DNA from 4 places in the Paenarthrobacter sp. AB444 genome. Region 4 is predicted to be linked to each of the others. Evidence: riboswitches for the same ligand, from Rfam matches in the RefSeq annotation. Region 4 holds a riboswitch; each other region holds the start of a gene.

Region 1 (2,192 bases), on a different contig from region 4:
TCGGTGAGGAAGCCGTCGTGGCCGATGGGAGCTTCGATGGTGTGGACGGGAACATCGCCCGGAAGTGCAGCCGCGAGTTCTTGTGACTGGGCCGGGAAATACAGCCTGTCCGTATTCACGGCAGCCACAAAGAAGTCGGCGGTGGCGCGGGAAAGAGCCTCCTGCAGCGTGCCCCGCCCACGGGTGATGTCATGGGACATCAGGGCTTCCGTAATGGCGATGTAGCTGTTGGCGTCGAAGCGGCGGACAAGCTTTGTGCCTTGGTGGTCAAGGTAGCTTTCCACTTGGTAGCGTCCGCGCTCCCCCAGCACCGCAGCGGCGAGCGGGCTCTCCTGCTGCTGCGCCTCCCTGCCGAAGCGCACATCCAGTTCCAGCGCGGAACGGTAGGTGATGTGGGCGATCCTGCGGGCAAGGGCCAGTCCATGCTCCGGTGCCTGGCCGTCGTAGTAATTACCGTTGTTGAAGTGTGGGTCCTGTCGGATGGCGAGGGTCTGGGCCTGGGCGAACGCGATCTGTTCGGCAGTGCTGTAAGCCCCGACCGAGATGACCGCACACCGGTTGACCCGTTCCGGGAAAGTGACGGCCCATTCAAGTGCCCTGGCTCCTCCCATGGAGCCGCCCAGTACAGCGTGCCAGGCGTCAATCCCCAGGAGGTCCGCGAGCCGGGCTTCGGCCTCCGTGCTGTCCCGCAGTGTGATCAGTGGGAACCGGGAACCCCACGGCTTTCCATCGGGCGCCTTCGTCGAGGGACCGGTGCTGCCGTAGCAGCCGCCCACGATGTTGATGGAGACCACAAAGTACCGGTTGGTGTCGATGGTGGCACCAGGCCCAACGAGCTGCTCCCACCAGCCATCCTCCTCGGTGGCCCCGCGGGCAACGTGAGTGCTGCCGGTCAAAGCGTGCTGGATGAGGACAGCGTTTGAGCGATCCGCATTGAGCCGGCCCCACGTTTCGTACGCCAGCACGACGTCGGGAAGATAGCCGCCGGCTTCCAGGGCCAGTGGTCCTACGCCCGCGTACTTGACTGTTCCGTCGGCTTCACCGGATTTGGGAAGGGCTGTAGCAGTGATGGTCATTCCTTTGATACCTAACCTCGCGCTTGCCTGTCGCCTTGCATGCGAACAGGCCAGGTCCTCACCCGGGGCACCCCACCGCGGAAGGAGGGTTGCCGGCCAGCAAGCCGGGGCTGTCTGCTGGCACTCATGACCTAATAAGTAGAGTCTAGGAAAAACTCCACTGTTCTGGCGAAGAATGTGACATCAGTGTGACGTTAGGTGCCGTTTTGATTCACCAAACAGCACCCGGTACTGCCGTCCGGCGAATAATCGTCGGTCCGGACGGCAGTCGGCGATGTATCAACCTGCTACTGGGAACACGTCCTCAGGCGCCCTTGGCTGCCCGGAAACCCGCCTCAAGGTCGGCGATGATGTCGTCGACGTGCTCAATGCCGACGGACAAGCGGACGAGGCCCGGATTGACGCCTGCGACGAGCTGCTGTTCGGGAGTCAGCTGGCTGTGCGTCGTCGACGCCGGGTGGATGACCAGGGAGCGGACGTCACCGATGTTGGCGACGTGGGAGTGGAGCTCCAGACCGTCCACAAAGCGCTTGCCGGCTTCGACGCCACCTTTGATGTTGAACGCGACGATTGCACCCGTGCCCTGGGGACCGTACTTTTGTCCCCGTTCGTACCAAGGGCTGGACGGCAGGCCAGCGTAGGCGACCGATTCGACGTCGTCGTGGGCTTCCAGCCACTGCGCCACTTTGGTGGCGTTGGCGACATGGCGTTCCACGCGCAGGCTCAAGGTCTCCAGACCCTGGGCGATGAGGAAGGCGTTGAACGGCGCCACGGCGGATCCAAGGTCGCGGAGCAGCTGGACGCGGGCCTTGAGGATGTAGGAGAGGTTTGCGCCGAGCGCCCCGTCCTTGCCAAGGTCCCGGGCGTAGACCAGTCCGTTGTAGCTGGGATCCGGCGTGTTGAAGCCCGGGAAGCGCTCCGGGTCCTTGCCAAAGTCGAAGTTCCCGGAGTCCACGATCACTCCTGCAATGGCTGCCCCGTGTCCACCCAAGTACTTGGTTGCCGAGTGGACCACGATGTCCGCGCCCCACTCGATGGGACGGATCAGATAGGGGGTGGAGAGGGTGTTGTCGACGATCAGCGGCACGCCTGCTTCATGGGCCACGCCGGCAACGC
Region 2 (2,192 bases), on a different contig from region 4:
ACGGAGAAGTTGACCACGCCGATGGTGTCCTCGGAGTCGCTGAAGATCCGGTGGACCGTTACGCCGTCGATGGCTTCCAGGCCCTCAACGAGGTAGCTGCGGATGCTGGCTTCGTGGGCGTGCCAGGCGTCCTCGTCCAGGCCAGCCAGGACCTGGGTGGCTCGGGCGAGTGTCGCCGCTCCGAGAACGTTGGGGGAGCCGCCCTCGTGCCGTGCCGGACCTGTGGCCCAGCTGACCGAATCCAGGCGGGCTTCGCGGACAGCACCGCCACCTGCCAGGTGGGGGACGCCGGCGTCGAGCCAGTCCGCGCGGCCCACAATGACTCCTGCGCCGAACGGAGCATAGAGCTTGTGTCCGGAAAATACGATGTAGTCCACGTCCGCCTCTGCGATGTTGACGCGGCGGTGCGGAGCGAGCTGTGCGGCATCCACGACGATCCTTGCGCCGTACTGGTGCGCGAGGGAGGCCAGCCGGGCAATCGGCAGGATCTCACCGGTAACGTTCGAGGCGCCGGTTACTGCGAGCAGGCTGATACCGCCCTGGGCCAGTTCGGCTTCAATCTTCTCGACGGTGCCGGCCAAGGTGGACTCCGCAACGACGCTGCGGTGCGGGACGCCCTGCCAGGGCAGGAGGTTCGCGTGATGCTCAATGTCCAGGTACAGGACCTCGCCAGCGAACTGGCCATTGAGGTGGGGCAGGCAGCCAGCCAGCAGGTTCAGTGAGTCCGTTGTGTTCCGGGTGAAGATCACGGAGTCATCGGCACGGCCGCCAACAAACTCACGGACGATGTTCCGCGAGTTCTCGTACACGGATGTACTGATCTGCGAGGCGAATCCGGCCCCGCGGTGGACGCTGGCGTAGTAGGGCAGGACCTCGTTGAGGTAGGCGGAAACAACCGTGAGTGCCGGAGCTGATGCGCCATAGTCAAGGTTGGCGTAGCGGACGTGGCCGCCCTGGATCAATGGAGCCTGCAGTTCCGCGCCGGTGACGGCGGCAAGCGGACGGGCTGCGGCAGCTGTGGGGGAGTCTTCGATGAAGGAAGAAACGATGTTTGAGTTGAACGTGGCAGTGCTCATGGGACCTCACTCAAGAGGGACCCCTCAGGGGATCCGCGCTTGCCGCATCCGTTCCGGACCGGCCGGGTCGTCACCCGGGGCACCCCACCGCGAATGGAGGGTTGCCGGCCAGCTAACCGGGGTTTAGCGCTGGCACTCGTGACCTGTAAAAAAGGCTAAGGCACGTCCGCGGAAGGGTCCAAAGCCGCGGAGTTTTGTTAAGCCGTTTGTTACGCGGGATTGAAAAGTCAGGGTTCCTGCGAATAAAAGACGGCGGTCGCCCCAAAACCGGGGCAACCGCCGTCGAAAATTCGATGGATCTCTATGTTCCAGGACTCAGGCCGGAGGCTGCAGGAGATCATCCAGTCCGGGGTTAAGGCGCTTCAGGACTTCCGAATGCAGGATGGAGTTTGTGGCAAGCGCATTGCCGCCGAACGGGCCGTCTTCCCCTTCCAGGGAGGTAAAGCGACCACCGGCTTCAGTGACAATCGGAACCAGGGCTGCCATGTCGTAGAGGTTCAATTCAGGTTCGCATGCGATGTCCACCGCGCCTTCGGCCACCATGCAGTAGGACCAGAAGTCACCGTAGGCGCGGGTGCGCCAGAGGTCCTCGGTGAGCCCCAGGAACTCGTCGAGGTTTCCACGTTCTTTCCAGCCGGACAGGCTCGAGTAGGACATGGAGGCGTCGGCCAGGCGGGAAACGTTGGAGACCTTCAGGCGGGTTGCCGATGCCAGGGACCGGCCCATGTAGGCGCCCATGTCCTTGGCTGCCCACCAGCGTTTGCCCAAGGCGGGAGCGCTGACGACGCCTACAACGGGTTCCCCTTCGTCGACGAGGGCGATCAGGGTTGCCCACACAGGAACGCCCCGGACAAAGTTCTTTGTGCCGTCAATGGGATCGATGATCCACCGTCGCGAGCCATGCCCGCTGCTGCCGAACTCTTCCCCCAGGACGGCGTCACGAGGACGTGAGCGCGACAATTGACCGCGGATGGCTTCCTCAGCGGCCTTGTCCGCATCCGTGACGGGAGTGAGGTCGGGCTTGGTCTCGATCTGCAGGTCCAGGGCCTTGAAGCGATCCATGGTCTGGGCATCGACGGAATCGGCGAGGACATGGGCCAGGCGCAGGTCGTCGTT
Region 3 (2,192 bases), on a different contig from region 4:
TCCTCGTGGATTTGCTCGTCAGCAACCATTGCGGGCGTCGCCGCGGGTTCGGTGCCGTACGGAGAGCGGCCCTCTGCGCGCTGTGCCAGGGCAAGGACGAAGACGGAACCGAAGTTCCGGGCCAGGAAACCGAGGAATTGGCTGCGGGCCGACGCTGCTTTGGGCATCCCGGCCTGGTCGCCCAGGAGTTTGAGCCAGTGGGCCTCGTGCCGGCCCTCTGCTTCGGCCAGGGCCAGCAGGATCTGGCGTTCCTCGCCGTCGCGGCGCTGGGCAAGTTCGCGGTACACGGCGGCTTCGGCCCGTTCATCGGCCAGGTACTGCCGCCAGCGCCGGATGTCCGACGCCGAGGGCGTGGCGGTGCCTTGGGAATCTGATGATTCGGGGGTGGGATCCGGAGCGGGACTCGACGGACTCTGGGATTCCTGGTGCATCTGCACTTTATCTCCTGTGCTTGGTGGGGTAGTTGCGGCCCCATTGCACGCCCCACACTACCGCTTATCGGCGGGGTTTTTTGGCTGGTATTCCTTAGCTGGAATGTTCGGTGCACCGTAATTTCGGGCGTCGCCTGTACCGTTTTGCGGGCCTTGACCCATGCCTGCCCGGGTGCTCAGATGGAAGGACAGGGGCGGGTTTCATCAACCCGCATTTGGCCACCGGGCTCCCGCGGGCCCACGAGACGGAGGTAGCAGCATGGACACCACCGAATCACACTCGAACTACCCCGAACGCACGACCATCGAGTCGGACCCGGCTTACGACTACGCCGAAGACCAGGAAGTTGACGAGCCCTGGGTGGAGGAAGTGGACGCCCCCGAAGACGACGAACGGGTGGTGCCGATCGATGAGACCGAGGACTTCCGCGAGGAGGACGAGGAAATCTAGGCGCTTTCCCTGCTGAGAATGAAGGCGCATGGCCGGCCTTCCCGTTTGCCCCACGCGGCTACCGTGACCGTCAGCGTCCCCGAAGCCTCACACCACGTGGAAGGCCGGACCGCCTGCGCCAGCGCTGCGGCGATCTCCCGCGATTGTGGATGCCGGAAACACAGGGTCCGGTTCCGGGTCAATATTGTCACCGTGCCGAGGTAAAGGTCGACGGCGGGAATTACCTTGACCGCTGCGGTGCCGGCTGCGGCGGGGGTGCTTTGGGCTGGGGCCGGCTCATGGTGGCTTGGCTGCGTGTGGCTCGGCTCGTGGTACGGCACGGGGTTGCTCCTGTGGAGAGTGCTCTTGCCCGCTCGGTTGTCTCAGGTCCGGGACGGGCCGCTTCCTCATCCGAACCACCCGTGAACATGGGGTTGGTGCATGGCCAGTCGGAGCTTGGCGCCACATCTCTTGAAGCTGGGACAACCCTACCGCACCTTCCGCCCCGTTGTGAGGCCTGCTCTGCGCCCTTTGGGTGGGGTTTGACGCGCAGAGTGGGCCTTCCAACGTGGAAGTCCGTGCGTTGTGAGGCCTGCTCTGCGCTCTTTGGGCCGGGAACGCAAAACGGCGGTGCTGCCCCGCAAAGGGGCGGCACCGCCGTCGTGTATTGCTTGCTTAGCTGTTGCTGCCTACCGGGTGTACTTCCGGCGGCAGTTCCTCCGAGATGGCTCCGGCAACGCGCTTGTCCCAGGCCTCGCGGACGGCTGCGTCCGTGGGCGGCGTCAGCAAGGACACCACGACGTAGATCACCAGCGAGGCAGCAAGTCCCCAGTAGATGGGCTCGTTGGCGTAAACGCCGTCTTCGCTGAGGATGACACCGACCGCGTACATGATGAGCAGGGCCAAGGTCAGCACTGAACCAACCGCCATGGACCAGGCGGCTGCGATACCGGTGCCGCGCTTCCACACCAGGCCACCGAGGATGGCGACCAGCAGGCCACCCACCAGGATGTCGTAGGCGATGGTCAGGGCGACAACCACGTCCTGCGCGGCCATGGAAATAAGCACGGCGAGGACGCCGAGGCCAAGGACCCAGTAGCGGTTTGCCTTGACATCGTGCTCCGGGTTCTCGGTGTCATCGGTGTTGATGTTCTTGCCGAACCAGCTGGCAACGAAAGGCACGACGTCGGCGCGCGCCACTGTTGCGGCGGCGATCAGGGCGCCCGATGCCGTGGACATCATGGCTGCGACTGCTGCTGCCATGACCAGGCCACCGATGCCGACGGGAAGGATGTGGGTAGCGACCTCGGCGTAGACTACATCCTTGCCGA
Region 4 (2,192 bases):
TCACGTCGTCGGGGTTCCTGCCGGCCTTCGCGGCCTCGGCGCGGATGGAATCGCGGTATGACTTCATACCGTCAACCCCGCGGGCCAACGCAATGGCAACATCCGCGTGGCCGCCGGCGAACGCCTTGCCTCGCGGTGAAGCCCCAGCCTGAACCAGGACAGGTTCCTCCGGCAAAGGCGCTGTGTTCAACGGACCCCGGACTTTGAAGAACTCGCCTTCATGGTTGATGGGGTGGACCTTGGTGTGGTCGGCGAACCTCCCGGCGTCCACATCCTCAAGTACGGCGCCAGGTTCCCAACTCCGCCAAAGCCGCCTGACGACGTCGACGAATTCCTCCGCCTTCTCATACCGGAGGTCGTGTTCGATTTGCTGGTCCAGGCCGTAGTTCTGTGCAGCGAGGTCGCTGCCCGAGGTGACCACGTTCCAGCCGAGTTGGCCCTCCGAAAAATGCTGCAGCGTCGCCAGCAGCCGGGCCGCGGTGAACGGTGGGTAGAAGGAGGCGCTGACGGTCGGCACAATTCCAAGGTGTTCGGTGGCGGAGAGCAAGTAGGGCACCAGCGCCAGGGGATCGTGCTTGGGCGCAAAGGAGGCATGGGCCAGGGAGACCTCGGCTGTGCCACCGTAGGTATCCGGGACAGTCAGGGAATCCTCGATAATGAACAGGTCCAGCCCGGATCGCTCAAAGGCCCGGACAGCCTCCTGGTAGAGGGCGGGTTTCTTCCAGTCATAGCCCAGGCTGTAGCCGGGAGTCCCCCAACCTTGGACCCCGAAACCGTGGCCCACGAACCATCCAAAATGAAGCATGGGCTTGAGTGTAGAACTGCTCTGTCCGCTCACCGCGACCTGATTTCACACGAAGTTACAGGGGGTCGTACTGCGTCAATTATGCTCCCGGGAGGTCACATTTGGGGCCTGACTTCAGCGGCCCGCCCAGGGACCGGTTACGCAACATGACGACGGCGGCGCTGTCCCCAAATGCGGCGACGGCGCCTTGGATGTTACGTTTTTCTTGAGTAATGAGCACCAGCGTTAAGCCCTGACTTGCTGGTCGGCAACCCTCTCCCGCGGCGGGGTGCCTCAGGTGACTACTCGGCTTATTCGACATTCGAACTGCAAGCGTGACTGAGGAGCACCACGAATGCCTGAACCCACTGAAGAAAAACTCGCGTATCGCCTGATCACCGGTCCCGACACCCGTGAATTCTGCGAACGCATCAGCAATGCCTTGGCCGAGGGCTACGTCCTGCACGGCAATCCCGCAGCAACCTTCAACGGCACCGACGTGATCGTCGCCCAGGCCGTGATCCTGCCTGCCGCCGTCGCCAGTTCCGACGCCGCAGTAGCAAGCGCCGTGGACGAGTTGGAAAACTACGAAGAATCATACGAGGGCCACGCATGAGCTACGCAGGTGACCTGACCCCGCACGACGCGTGGGCCAAACTTGAACAAGGCGCCATCCTGGTGGACGTCCGCACTGAGGGCGAATGGGCCCACATCGGCATCCCCGACACCAAAGCCACCGAGAACGATCCCCTGTTCATCCAGTGGAACCTCGCCGGTGGCATCCCGAACTCCCGTTTCATCGAGGAGCTGCAGCAGCAGGCTCCCGAAGCCGACGGCGTGGAGCTGGTGTTCCTCTGCCGCTCGGGCCAGCGCTCAATCGCCGCCGCCATCGCCGCCACGCAGGCCGGATTCACCGCCTACAACGTGCTGGAAGGCTTTGAGGGTGAGCCGGACCGTTACGGCGAACGCACTGTAAACGGCTGGAAGAACCGCGGCCTGCCTACCAACTTGGGGAACGACTAAAAGTGACTTTCAATCCTGACGCCGCCGGCTGGAGCCCTGACACTCAGGCCGTCCGCGGTGGACTTGACCGTACCAACTTCCAGGAAACGGCCGAGCCCGTTTTCCTCAACTCCGGCTTCGTGTACGAATCCGCTGCCGCTGCGGAACGCGCCTTCACCGGCGAGGACGAACGCTTCGTCTACTCCCGCTACGGCAACCCGAGCGTGGCCACCTTCCAGGAGCGGCTCCGTCTGCTTGAAGGAACCGAGGCGTGCTTTGCGACGGCGTCCGGCATGTCCGCAGTGTTCACCGCCTTGGGTGCCCTGCTGGCTGCCGGCGACCGCGTGGTTGCCGCCCGTTCCCTCTTTGGTTCGTGCTTCGTGATCCTCAATGAGATCCTGCCGCG

What was found. Region 4 has a riboswitch for S-adenosylmethionine ahead of PQ627_RS08050 (DUF1737 domain-containing protein). Riboswitches for the same ligand answer to the same signal wherever they lie in the genome.
Region 1: it holds a riboswitch for S-adenosylmethionine, as region 4 does, so the genes downstream of both, metX (homoserine O-acetyltransferase MetX) here and PQ627_RS08050 (DUF1737 domain-containing protein) in region 4, are expected to answer to the same signal.
Region 2: it holds a riboswitch for S-adenosylmethionine, as region 4 does, so the genes downstream of both, PQ627_RS06740 (aminotransferase class V-fold PLP-dependent enzyme) here and PQ627_RS08050 (DUF1737 domain-containing protein) in region 4, are expected to answer to the same signal.
Region 3: it holds a riboswitch for S-adenosylmethionine, as region 4 does, so the genes downstream of both, PQ627_RS15490 (hypothetical protein) here and PQ627_RS08050 (DUF1737 domain-containing protein) in region 4, are expected to answer to the same signal.

What each region holds. Positions count from the first base shown of each region.
Region 1 covers NZ_JAQZBY010000013.1:86,385-88,576, reverse strand. The annotation lists gene metX (homoserine O-acetyltransferase MetX) at 1-1,076, opposite strand, end outside; SAM riboswitch class IV at 1,091-1,208, opposite strand; gene PQ627_RS15820 (bifunctional o-acetylhomoserine/o-acetylserine sulfhydrylase) at 1,381-2,192, opposite strand, start outside.
Region 2 covers NZ_JAQZBY010000004.1:42,314-44,505, forward strand. The annotation lists gene PQ627_RS06740 (aminotransferase class V-fold PLP-dependent enzyme) at 1-1,076, opposite strand, end outside; SAM riboswitch class IV at 1,107-1,220, opposite strand; gene hisN (histidinol-phosphatase) at 1,392-2,192, opposite strand, start outside.
Region 3 covers NZ_JAQZBY010000012.1:131,998-134,189, reverse strand. The annotation lists gene PQ627_RS15500 (VIT1/CCC1 transporter family protein) at 1-431, opposite strand, end outside; gene PQ627_RS15495 (hypothetical protein) at 691-882, shown strand; gene PQ627_RS15490 (hypothetical protein) at 879-1,202, opposite strand; SAM riboswitch class IV at 1,219-1,338, opposite strand; gene PQ627_RS15485 (sodium:solute symporter) at 1,537-2,192, opposite strand, start outside.
Region 4 covers NZ_JAQZBY010000005.1:42,395-44,586, reverse strand. The annotation lists gene PQ627_RS08055 (NtaA/DmoA family FMN-dependent monooxygenase) at 1-838, opposite strand, end outside; SAM riboswitch class IV at 1,014-1,126, shown strand; gene PQ627_RS08050 (DUF1737 domain-containing protein) at 1,140-1,400, shown strand; gene PQ627_RS08045 (rhodanese-like domain-containing protein) at 1,397-1,807, shown strand; gene PQ627_RS08040 (O-succinylhomoserine sulfhydrylase) at 1,810-2,192, shown strand, end outside.